Regions from separate parts of the Caballeronia sp. GACF4 genome, predicted to be linked through region 3. Evidence: predicted binding sites of a transcription regulator. Region 3 holds the regulator's gene; each other region holds the start of a gene.
The links. The regulator LexA, encoded in region 3, represses DNA repair genes until DNA is damaged. The targets are predictions, from matches to a motif close to ACTGTATNNNNATACAGT.
Positions count from the first base shown of each region.

Region 1: the regulator LexA is predicted to act here: its motif matches at 1,855-1,872, upstream of recA (recombinase RecA).
Region 2: the regulator LexA is predicted to act here: its motif matches at 1,888-1,905, upstream of dinB (DNA polymerase IV).

Region 1 is NZ_JALQDW010000002.1:430,301-434,466, forward strand. Features, by position in the region: gene NCR40_RS02085 (sensor histidine kinase) at 1-957, opposite strand, end outside; gene NCR40_RS02090 (response regulator transcription factor) at 964-1,704, opposite strand; gene recA (recombinase RecA) at 1,963-3,030, shown strand; gene recX (recombination regulator RecX) at 3,388-4,152, shown strand.
Region 2 is NZ_JALQDW010000020.1:47,199-51,364, reverse strand. Features, by position in the region: gene NCR40_RS19575 (hypothetical protein) at 147-512, shown strand; gene NCR40_RS19570 (ATP-binding protein) at 654-1,829, shown strand; gene dinB (DNA polymerase IV) at 2,004-3,170, shown strand; gene NCR40_RS19560 (TauD/TfdA dioxygenase family protein) at 3,301-4,166, shown strand, end outside.
Region 3 is NZ_JALQDW010000005.1:135,300-139,465, reverse strand. Features, by position in the region: gene NCR40_RS06785 (universal stress protein) at 1-271, shown strand, start outside; gene NCR40_RS06780 (DUF2939 domain-containing protein) at 431-1,048, opposite strand; gene NCR40_RS06775 (hypothetical protein) at 1,207-1,533, opposite strand; gene lexA (transcriptional repressor LexA) at 1,701-2,378, opposite strand; gene NCR40_RS06765 (sulfate ABC transporter substrate-binding protein) at 2,648-3,682, shown strand; gene cysT (sulfate ABC transporter permease subunit CysT) at 3,821-4,166, shown strand, end outside.

The sequences.
Region 1 (4,166 bases), on a different contig from region 3:
AAACTCCGCCTGCATGCGCAGGCCGGCGAGCGGCGTTTTCATCTGATGCGCGGCGTCGGCGATAAAGCGCTTCTGAAACTCCATGTTCTGTTCGAGCCGCACGAGCAAATCGTTGAACGACGCCACGAGCGGCGCGATCTCGGGCGGCGCGCGGGCCGCTTCGAGCGGCGAGAGGTCGTCCGGACGCCGCGCGCGAATGTTCGACTGCAGCGCGTGCAGCGGCGCGAGCCCGCGCGAGAGGCCGAACCACACGAGCACGATGGCGAGCGGCAGGATCACGAACTGCGGAAGGATCACGCCTTTGATGATGTCGTTGGCGAGCTGGCTGCGTTTGTCCAGCGTCTCGGCGACCTGCACGAGCACCGGCTGCGTCTCGGCGGGATCGCGTCCCGGCGCGAGACCGGGCACATCGACCGTCGTATAGGCGACGCGAATGTCGTTGCCGCGCAGGGCGTCGTCGCGAAATTCGACGATGCCCGGCTGCGGACGATCGTCGTCATGCGGCAAGGGCATGTCACGGTCGCCGCCGACCAGTTCGCCGCGCGTGCCGAGCACTTGAAAGAACACGCTGTCGACGTTGTCGGCGCGCAGGAAATCGCGCGTGACATCGGGTAGACGCAGTTCGGCGACGCCGTTCACCGGCTGGATTTGGCGCGCGAGCATGTAGACGTCGGCTTCGAGCGCGCGGTCGAACGGACCGTTGGCAATCGACTTCGCGACCAGGTACGTCACCGCGATGCTCATCGGCCAGAGCAGCAGAAGCGGCGCAAGCATCCAGTCGAGAATCTCGCCGAAGAGCGAGCGCGGATGCGTTTCGTTGTCGGGTTCGAGTTCGTCGGGAGGCGCGAACGGGTTGGCGTAGCGCGCGTCGCGCTTGGCGTCGGTGTCGCTTTCGGTGGCGGCGTGGTCGTGTCCGTGCCCGGCTTCGCTTGGTTCGGTGGAAACGGGCGACGCCATGCGCGGCTACTTGTATTGAGGGCTGGCGGGCAGGGAATCGCTCGCCGCGGGTTGGGCAACGGCGCCGTTGTCGACGTTGGCGACGGCTTTTTCCAGCGTGTAGCCGAGCCCGCGCACCGTGATGATGCGCGCGCCGCTCGCTTCGATTTTTTTGCGCAAGCGGTGCACGTACACCTCGATTGCGTTGTTGCTTACTTCTTCACCCCACTCGCACAGATGATTCACGAGCTGTTCCTTCGACACGAGCCGCCCGATGCGCTGGAGCAGCACTTCGAGCACGCCGAGTTCGCGCGCGGACAGGTCTACGACTTGCTCGCCGATATGCGCGACGCGTCCGACCTGGTCGAACGCCAGCGAACCATGCTTCACGACAGTCGGACCGCCACCCGCGCCGCGTCGCGTCAACGCTCGAACGCGCGCTTCGAGCTCGTTGAGCGCGAAGGGCTTGGCCATATAGTCATCGGCGCCGAGGTCGAGTCCCTTCACGCGTTCGTCGACACTGTCGGCCGCCGTCAGGATCAAAACCGGCATCTGCGAATTGCGTGCGCGCAGGCGGCGCAGCACCTCCAGACCGGGCATGAGCGGCAGGCCGAGATCGAGAATCAGGAGGTCGAAAGTTTGCAGCGAAAGGGCGGTATCTGCCTCGACGCCATGCTTCACATGGTCGACGGCGTATCCCGATTGGCGGAGTGATCGAATGAGACCGTCCGCGAGTATGCTGTCGTCTTCGGCAATGAGGATTCGCATCGTGTTGTGCGCCTTCGTGCGCGGCAAAGCGCAGTCATTGCCGACACCGCATTTCGCCCGGCGCGGCGGTCTCCAGGTGTTTTGCGGTTTTTGCGCGGTGCGCGCGGCGTGGAAAAAAGACTGCGTCGCGCGATCGGGCTTGCAAAAACTACTGTTTTTTTATACAGTGTCTGCGGGAGTGCTACAGACGGGCTCGAGTTCGTTTCGAGCTTGCCGGCACCCGCCTCAGACGCCGTTCATCATAGCAAAGGACGATTCATGGAAGAAAGCAAGAAAGGCCCGGCTGGCATGACTGCGGAGAAGGGCAAGGCATTGGCCGCCGCGCTCGCGCAGATCGAAAAGCAATTCGGCAAAGGGTCGATCATGCGGCTCGGCGCAGGCGAGGTGGTGGAAGACATTCAGGTGGTCTCGACAGGGTCGCTCGGTCTGGATATCGCGCTTGGCGTCGGCGGCTTGCCGCGCGGCCGTGTCGTGGAAATCTACGGGCCCGAGTCGTCGGGCAAGACCACGCTCACGCTGCAGGTGATCGCCGAGATGCAAAAGGTCGGCGGCACGGCGGCGTTTATCGACGCAGAACACGCGCTCGACGTGCAATACGCGCAGAAGCTCGGCGTGAATGCGCAGGAACTGCTGATCTCGCAACCGGACACGGGCGAGCAGGCACTGGAAATCGCGGATGCGCTGGTGCGCTCCGGCTCCATCGACATGATCGTCATCGACTCCGTCGCGGCGCTCGTGCCGAAGGCGGAAATCGAAGGCGAAATGGGCGACTCGCTGCCTGGTTTGCAAGCGCGCCTGATGTCGCAAGCGCTGCGCAAGCTGACTGGCACCATCAAGCGTACGAACTGCCTCGTCATCTTCATCAACCAGATCCGCATGAAGATCGGCGTGATGTTCGGCAACCCGGAAACCACCACGGGCGGCAACGCGCTGAAGTTCTATTCGTCGGTGCGCCTGGACATTCGCCGTATTGGTTCCATCAAGAAGAACGACGAAGTCATCGGCAACGAAACGCGCGTGAAGGTCGTGAAGAACAAGGTCTCGCCGCCGTTCCGCGAAGCCATTTTCGACATCCTTTATGGCGAAGGCATTTCGCGTCAGGGCGAGATCATCGACCTGGGCGTGCAGGCCAAGCTGGTAGACAAGGCGGGCGCCTGGTACAGCTATAACGGCGAGCGTATTGGTCAGGGCAAGGACAACGCGCGCGAATTCCTGCGCGAGAACCCGGACATCGCCCGCGAGATCGAGAACAAGATCCGCGAATCGCTCGGCGTGGCGGCAATGGCTGACGCCGTGGCGCCGGGCGCCACGGTGGCGGACGAGTGAGTTGTCGCTTAATCGTTACGTGGTCGTCGTCTCGTTGTTTAGATACTCACTTGGTCACTGACGATGTTGAAGCGCCGGTTCGGATCGAAGGCTGGCAGAACGGACGGAAGGTTCGGGCGGTCTGCTGGTTCTGATGATCCGAATGGCGCGAGTGATCCTCAGTCGCGTGACACTCAGTCGCGCGATTCGACGAAGGCGTTGCGTGGTGGCTGGCGGCGAGAGTTGCCGGTGAATGCGCGTGATGCTGCTGAGTTGGACGCAAGGGCGGCCGATGTTGATGCTGCTGCTGTCCGGGAAAGTGAGACACCGTCGTCCGAAGATCGCCGGGCGCGTCTGGAGCAAGCCCGCGCGTTGCTGATGCAGGCAGCGTCCATTCGTGAGGGCAACGCACCGTCGAGAAACGCAACCTCCAAGCCGGCAGTGGAAACGCCGACTCTGGCGACCAACCGTGCGCAGAACGCGTCACCCTTGGCAAGCCGGATTGCCAATCCAAACCAATCATCTGCAATCGACGCCTTCGAAGACGCCGATCCTTTCGAGCCCTTCGAGCAGTGCACGCCGGATGTAGGCGTCAACACAGCATCCGAATCGGTCTACAGCCGTTCAAGTCAACGCGCTCGCAAAACTTCCGCTGCCGAAGTCAAAGATTCCAAGCGTCCGCAACGTTCGCTTAAAGGACGCGCGCTTGCTTACCTGTCTCGTCGGGAATATAGCCGCGCGGAGTTATCGCGCAAGTTGCGACCCTACGTCGAAGAAGCCGATTCGCTCGAAACACTGCTCGATAGCCTCGAACGTGACGGCTGGCTCTCGAACGAGCGCTTTGTCGAAAGCGTCGTGCATCGAAGAGCGGCGCGCATGGGCGGCAGCCGGATCATCCACGAATTGAAGCGTCATGCAGTGGGAGAGACGCTCATCGGCGAAACTGCCGACAAACTCGCGCAGACCGAAACCGCGCGAGCGCAGTCCGTATGGGAGAGGAAGTACGGCGTCGTACCGGAAACGCCCGCGGAGCGTGCGAAGCAAGCGCGCTTTCTCGCGGCGCGCGGCTTCTCCATGAGCACGATCAGCAAGGTGTTGAAGGGAAGCGACGAAGACTGGACCGACGAAGTCATCGACGATTGATGGCGAACGCCGTC
Region 2 (4,166 bases), on a different contig from region 3:
CCTGCGAAACATGTACGCCAGCGCACGCGAATGGGCTGCCGCGTCGCACCATCGCGTGGTATCTTCTTTCACACAGGTTTCACACAAGGATGGATGTACAGCAGCGCGTTTGCCCTTTCAGTCGAACGTCTCTCGTGAACGCCGCCATGAACGAAGTGCCTCGTACTCTCAGTGCCCGCGACCGTGTCGAACTGCTTTGCTGGCTGACGTGCGGCAGCCTCGGTGCGTACTATCTCAACGGCGACTGGCCCGCGCCGTCATTTCATGTCGAAGCCGCGCGCAAGTGGCTCGACCGGCATCAGCGCGAAGCCGACTGGCTTGCTATCGCCAAACTCTCTGCCATTGCACGCGATCTTGCCGCGCGACATTGCGCCATCCTCGAATCCGACTGGGCGCGCGAAGCGGTCGAAGAGATTTTGGACAGCGAAGACCTCAACTTCAATTCGGGCGTGGTGCGGCCCATTCTGGAGGATTGCCGCCGGGCGTTGGCGGAGAAGCGGGTTCCGGAGTAGACGATTAACGTACGCGAGTCGTGAGGGCGGTCGCGCCTCCAACCGCAGGCCGCTAGCGCCACGTGCTCTATCTAGCGAAATATAGGAAAGTATAAGGTAGTCGAGATATACTACGCTATATATTGTTATAGAGTCATAGTCATGGATCCGGTTCGGAACCCATTTGCGCCCGGCGCCGGTAGCCAGCCGCCCGAACTCGCTGGGCGCGAAGCAATCATCGAGGACGCACGTATCGCCATTGAACGCGCGGTGCTCTGTAAGCCCAGCCGTTCGCAAATGTTCCTGGGCTTACGCGGCGTAGGCAAGACCGTGCTGCTCAACGCAGTCGAAGCGCTCGCTATTCAGCGTGGCCACGTCACTTCCATGATCGAGGCGCCCGAGAACAAATCGTTGGGTGAGCAACTGCTGCCACGCATGCATCAAGTGCTTCGAAAACTGTCCGTCGCCGCCAATGCCAAGGCGAAGACTTACGACGCGCTGCGAGCGTTGAGGTCGTTTGCCTCCGCATTCAAGTTGGAATATGGCGATGTCTCGATCGCGGTGGATCCCGAAGTAGGAGTCGCGGACAGCGGCGACCTCGAGAATGATCTTCCAGAACTGTTCGTGCGTATCGGCGAGGCCGCTAAAGCTGCCGGTAAAGCCTGGACGCTCCTGATCGATGAAGTCCAGTACCTAAGCGAAAAAGACTTAGCCGCTCTCATCGTGTCATTGCACAAGATCAACCAGGCGCGCTTGCCGGTGCTGTTTTTCGGCGCCGGCTTGCCACAGGTTGCGGCCCTGTCGGGACAAGCCAAATCGTATGCGGAGCGGCTATTTCACTACCCGGAGGTCGGTGCTCTGCCTGAGGACGATGCCAAGGCAGCGATCCGTCAACCAGTGAACGACGAAGGCGCCGTTATCGACGATGCTGCTCTGAAAGAGATTTTCCTCAAGACGAGAGGCTATCCCTACTTTCTGCAGGAGTGGGGCCATCAGTCCTGGAATCTCGCCGTCGGCGACGCGATTACCGTAAGCGACGCAAGGCGCGCCGAGTCGACAACGCTCAAGCGTCTGGACGAAGGGTTCTTCAAAGTTCGCTTCGATCGCCTAACGCCCAAGGAACGCGAATACGTCATTGCCATGGCGAAATTAGGCAGTGGCCCTTATCGTTCGTCCGACGTTGCGGACGCGCTCGGCGAAACCCCGCAGAGTCTCGGTCCTCGCCGCGCGCAGATCATCAACAAAGGCATGATCTACAGTCCGTCCCATGGTGATATCGCGTTCACCGTGCCGATGTTCAATGACTACCTGATTCGCAATTTAAGCATTCTTGGCTGACCGGGCTGCGGATTTGCGCCGAGCGCCGCTAGGGACATAAGGCAGACTAGCGCGAATCACTGTATGAATGTACAGTATGCGCATTTTCCGCGTTCTTCGCGCCCGCGCATGTTTAGCCACGTCCTTTGCACGTCGTCGTCTTCCGGCCTTGTCGGCACGCGTCCGTTCTAGGCAATGGACACGCCCGCCACGCCCACGCCTCGCCGTATCGCGCATCTGGACATGGATGCGTTCTTCGCCTCCGTCGAATTGCTGCGCTATCCCGAACTGCGCGGTCAGCCGGTGGTGGTCGGCGGCGGACGCAATGCCATTCCCGAGACGCTGGCCGACGGCACGCGCCGCTTCAGAAAACTGCGTGATTACGCGGGGCGCGGTGTCGTCACCACCTCCACTTACGAAGCGCGCAAGTTCGGCGTGTTCTCGGCCATGGGCATGATGAAGGCCGCGCAACTCGCGCCCGACGCCATTCTTCTGCCCACGGATTTCGAGTCGTATCGCCATTACTCGCGGCTTTTCAAGACAGCCGTCGCGGCGTTCACGTCGCAGATAGAGAATCGCGGCATCGACGAGATTTATATCGACGTGACGGACATGCCGGGCGATTCCGCGAGCATCGGCCGGCGCATGAAGGACGCGGTGCACGAAGCCACCGGGCTTACGTGCTCGATCTGCATCGCGCCGAACAAGCTGCTGGCGAAGATCGGCTCGGAGCTCGACAAGCCCGACGGCCTGACCATCCTGACGATGGACGATCTCCCCACACGCATCTGGCCGCTCGCGGCGCGCAAGGTGAATGGCATCGGGCCCAAGGCGAGCGAAAGGCTGGCGGCGCTCGGTATCGTAACGGTCGGTGACATTGCCGCCGCCGACCTGGGATTTCTGCAGACGCATTTTGGCGGCACTTACGCCGCATGGCTCGCGCGTATCGCGCAGGGACAGGACGATCGGCCCGTGGTCGTGAGTTCGCAGCCGAAGTCGATGAGCCGTGAGACCACGTTCGAGCGCGATCTGCATCCGAAGAACGACCGCGCGAAGCTCTCCGAGGCGTTCACGGGGCTGTGCAAGAAAGTCGCCGACGACCTGCAGCGCAAAGGTTACGTAGGCCGGACGGTCGGCATCAAGCTGCGTTTCGACGACTTCCGCACGCTCACGCGCGATCTGACCATTCCCGTTTCCACCGACGACCCCGTCGAGATTCGCCGCGCCGCTACCGAATGCGTAAAGCGCATTACGCTGGATCGACGGCTGCGGTTACTCGGCGTGCGCGTGAGCGCGTTGAGCGTGCGCGGAGAGGACGGCGGCTTCATCGAACCGATTCAAGTGGAACTGCCGTTCGACTGAGGCGTTAAGCGCCAAAGGGAATAAGCAAATCGCGGATCGTTCGTTGGCGGCACGGCTGCGACGAAGTAGATTGGCTGTCTTTGCGCCGTTCAAGAACATCGTGACGACCCTCGCAACGACCCTCGAAAGTTTGCCCCAAGCCGCCGATCGATCCATCGACGAATCCATTCAAATTCGCGCCTTCGACGCGCCGCTCGGCGCCGAGGTCATCGGGCTAGATCTGAGCAAGCCGCTCTCGCAAGCCGATTTCGCGCGCATTCATCGCGCGCATCTCGATCATCACGTGCTCGTGTTTCGCGACCAGCGCATCACGCCGGAACAGCAGGTCACGTTCAGCAAGCGCTTCGGGCCGCTGCAAATTCACGTGCTCAAGCAGTTCGCGCTCGCCGGGCATCCGGAAGTGCTGATCGTTTCCAACGTGCTCGAAAACGGCAAGCCGATCGGTCTCGGCGATGCCGGGCACTTCTGGCACTCGGACCTCTCGTACAAGGAAACGCCGAGTCTCGGCTCACTGCTGCATGCGCAGGAGTTGCCGAAAGTTGGCGGCGATACGCTGTTTTCGAATCAGCATCTCGCGTGGGATACGTTGCCCGAGCATCTGCGTCGCGCAGTCGAAGGACGCCGCGCGGAGCATACCTATCTTGCCAAATACGCCGAGTTGCAGAAACGCAGTCCGTGGCGCCCGAACCTGACGCCCGAGCAAATCGCGCAGGTCAAACCGGTGGTGCATCCCATTGTGCGGACGCATCCGGAGAACGGGCGTCGCGCGCTTTTCGTGAGCGAGCACTTCACCACGCGCATCATCGACATGCCGGAAGACGAGAGCCGCGCGCTCCTCGACGAAATCTTCGCGCATAGCGTGAAGCCGGAGTTTCTTTACCGCCACGAGTGGCGCAATCACGACATGGTGTTCTGGGACAACCGCTCGGTCATGCACTTGGCCGCCGGCACGCCCGACGACGAACGCCGCAAGCTGTATCGCACGACCATTGAAGG
Region 3 (4,166 bases):
CGGCTTGCAGGCGCAGGGCCATTTCGCATTCGGGCATCCGATCGATGAAATCGCCACGCTGGCGGAAAGTCTCAAGGTCGATCTGGTCGTGGTCGGCCATCGATGCCGCAGCGGTCTCGCGCGCTGGTGGATGGGCGCGGGCAACACACCGCTGCTCGATCGCGTGTCATGCAGCATATTGGTTGCGGTTTGTCAGGCAGGTGAGTCGGCCGAAGCGGAAGATGAGGCGGCTTATGCGGCGAAGCCGGACCGGGCCGAAGTAAGTGTTTGAGGATAGGTTTGCGCGATGAGGCTGGCCTGCGTCGGGCCAGTGCTGTTTTGCGCTATCAGCGCCAGTTGCCGTAGCCTTGAATGACGGCAGCGCACGCTTAACGCCGCAAGAAATCCATGAAGCGCTTACCGGCACTTTAAAGGTTGTCCAACAACGAACTCACCCGTTCAAATCAACCGCGACCAGCCTCCACGTTATCAACCCGTACCGATGAAAGATCGCGGAGTACCGCGCATCGCCGGCACCGTGCTGGTAGGTCACCACGAACGTATCGAAGCTGCGATATCCGGCCGTGGTCTGCGGTGGTTGTCGCGGCGGTTCTTGAGTCGCAACCATGCTCGATGCCGCTTCGGAAGGCGGTGAACTCGCCGCCGCCTGACCGTCTCGAACCGGTGGCACGATAGCGGGTGGATGCTCGCCTGGATCTCCGCGCGGCGGAATGCCATTCAAAATCGCGGCGACGCCTTCGGGCGTAGCGTAGGAATCCACCAGCGGCCCTACGAGCGCCGCGCCGATCATTGCACCGATGATCGCGAGCGGATTGCCGCTCTTCTGGATATCGACGCGCCGCGTCAGCAGTGCGCCGACTTGCTCTTTGAGGCTTTCACGCAGCGCGGGGAAGTCGACGTATTCGTTGACGGTCTGTGCATCGCGCGCATCGGCCGCGTGCTTGACGCGGTTCAGCGCGATATAGGGCGACGCATAGACAAGGCTTAACCCTGCAACGATGAAGAGAATAACGAGCGTGGCGACGAAATAACGCGTAGTGCGGGACATGCGAAGGAACGACCCCCGGCGTGACATGGGTGACATGAAAGAACGATTGACCATGTTCACGCCGGATATATCCCGAGCTTCATTCCTTGCAGCCGATAGATTGCGGACTGCCTGCATTACACATAACTCAAATTCACTCGGCAAACGCTCTACCGCGCTCAGGCCAGAATGCCGCTGCTAACGCCGGCGCGTTCCTCGTCGATACACCGGTCGATCATGCGCGACACCTCGCCGATATTGCCGACCATGATTACCCGCGACTCACTGCGATACACCCGCACCGGCGCGCGCTGTTCCGATTCCGCATGCACCGCGCTATTGAGCGACACACGGGCGAAGGCGGGTTGACGCGACGGCAACGCGGGCATCTCGTCGAAGAGATCGGGCGCCGCTTCAGGCCGCGCCACGGCGCATGAGATCAGCGAGCGCAAATGACGCAGACGGCCAAACTGACGAAAGGGCAGCAAACGGGCGAAACGTTCCATGATGACTCTCCAGACGGCGGACGACAGACGACAGACGATAGGACGCACCGCGGCACGCCGCGAGCGGTGGCCGTCATGCTTGTAATTTTTGAAACGTGCCGCGTCGCGCGAGGGCGAGGAGGCGAAGCGGGCGGCGGTGTTGACGCGCCGCGCGCTCGAGTCGTACGTTAGAACTCGCCGGAGCGGATGAGCCCGACCGCGATTCCTTCCAGCGCGAAGTCGCCGCTGCCGGAGCGCACGAAGATGTTTTCGTAGTCGGGATTCTCCGCGACCAATTCCACGCCATCTGGCCGGCGCTTCCAGCGCTTCACCGTGACGTCGTCGCCAATACGCGCGACCACGATCTGCCCGTCTTTCGCTTCATTGCGCTTCTGTACGGCAAGCAGGTCGCCGTCGAGAATGCCCGCGTCGCGCATGGACAAGCCGCGCACCTTCAGCAAATAGTCGGGCTTGCCCGAAAAGAACGCAGGGTCGCACGCGTAGTGTTGCGAAATATGCTCCTGCGCAAGGATGGGGCTGCCCGCCGCAACGCGCCCGACCAGCGGAAGCGACAACTGCATGATGCTCTGATGCGGCAAGGTGAACTGATGCGGAAGATCGTCCGAACGGTCGATGCGCGCGGAGCCTCCCAACAGGCGGATGCCACGCGACGAACCCGCCGCGAGTTCGATCACGCCCTTGCGCGCCAGTGCCCGCAGATGTTCCTCGGCGGAGTTCGCGGAGCTGAAGCCAAGCTCGGCAGCAATTTCGGCACGCGTGGGCGGAAAGCCCGTGCGGTCGATGGCTCGCTGGATGAGCTCGAACACTTGCTGCTGTCGCGCGGTAAGTTTTGAGGGTTTGGTCACTTGCTGGAGCCTCGGCGCACTGTATGGATGGACAGATGACTGTATTTTTATACAGTATTTCGAGCTTTTCAAGCTTTACTTGAAGTTCGTCGCCAGATCCTTTACTGACAAGGCTGCAACGCGCTCAAACAGTCGCTATTTGTCGCTCGGACTGCGAAAAACCTTGCTTTAGCACTTTTGCATCTAAAAAAGTGAGAAACAATTATTTCTAATCATATAAGCTCGCCTTTAGACTGATTCCGTCAATTCGATAAGACGGAGAACGGGGAATGCATAGCATCAGGGCTGGATTGAAGGGCGGCGCGAAACAACTCTTTGCCGCGCTGGCGATCACGGCGGCGAGTTTCGGAATCTCGGCGACCGCGCACGCGGACACGTCGTTTCTGAACGTCTCGTACGATCCGACGCGCGAGTTGTATCAGGACTTCAACCAGGCCTTTGCGAAGAAGTGGAAGGCGGACACCGGCGAAACGGTCACCTTCAAGCAATCTCATGGCGGTTCCGGCGGCCAGGCGCGCGCGGTTCTAGACGGGCTTCAGGCAGACGTCGTGACGCTTGCGCTTGCTTACGACATCGACGCGCTCGCCTCCAAGGGCATCGTCGGCACGGACTGGCAAAAGCGTCTGCCGGACAATGCATCGCCGTACACGTCGACCATTGTGTTTCTAGTGCGCAAGGGCAACCCGAAGGGCATCAAGGACTGGGACGATCTCACCAAGCCGGGCGTGTCGATCGTCACGCCGAACCCGAAGACCTCGGGCGGCGCGCGCTGGAACTATCTGGCGGCGTGGGCGTATGCGCAACACAAGCCCGGCGGCAACGAAGAGACCGCGAAGGAGTTCGTGACCAAGCTCTACAAGAACGCAGGCGTGCTCGATTCCGGCGCACGCGGCGCGACCACCAGCTTCGTGCAGCGCGGTCAGGGGGACGTGCTGATCGCATGGGAAAACGAGGCGTTCCTGTCACTCAAGGAATTCGGTCCGGAGAAGTTTCAGATCGTGGTTCCTTCGGTGAGCATTCTGGCCGAGCCGCCGGTGGCGGTGGTGGACAAGGTCGTCGACAAGCACGGCACGCGCAAGCTGGCCGAAGCGTATCTGAAGTATCTGTATAGCGACGAAGGCCAGCAGATCGCGGCGCGCAATTTCTATCGTCCGCGTTCGGACAAGGTGCCCGCCGAGCTGACCAAGCAGTTCCCCAAGCTCAAGCTCTACACCATCGACGACACCTTCGGTGGCTGGACCAAAGCGCAGAAGACGCACTTCGCGGACGGCGGCGTGTTCGATTCGATTTATCAGCCGCAGTAAGCAGGCAAGAGACCGGGCGCCGCGAGGCGCTCGAGTCGCAATGAAAGCGGCCGCAAAGACGGCCGCGCATGACGAGACAAAAAAACAGTGCGCTTATCCCCCGGCGCCGAAGGCAGGACGATCAAGGATGAAGCAAAGATGACAACGTTCACTTTCCGAAAGCCGAGTGCGTTACCCGGCTTCGGGCTGACGATCGGCATCACGGTGGCTTACCTGAGCCTCGTGGTGCTGATTCCGCTTGCGGCGACCTTCGCCAAGACCGCGACGCTCGACTGGGCGCAGTTCGTTCGCGCCGTCACCGGGCCGCGTGTGCTGGCGTCGTATCGGCTCACTTTCACGGCGGCGCTCGGCGGGGCGGTCATCAACGCGATCTTCGGCTTCCTGGTCGCATGGGTGCTCGTGCGCTACACGTTCCCGTTCAAGCGTGTCGTCGATGCCATCGTCGATCTGCCGTTTGCGCTGCCGACCTCCGTCGCCGGCATTT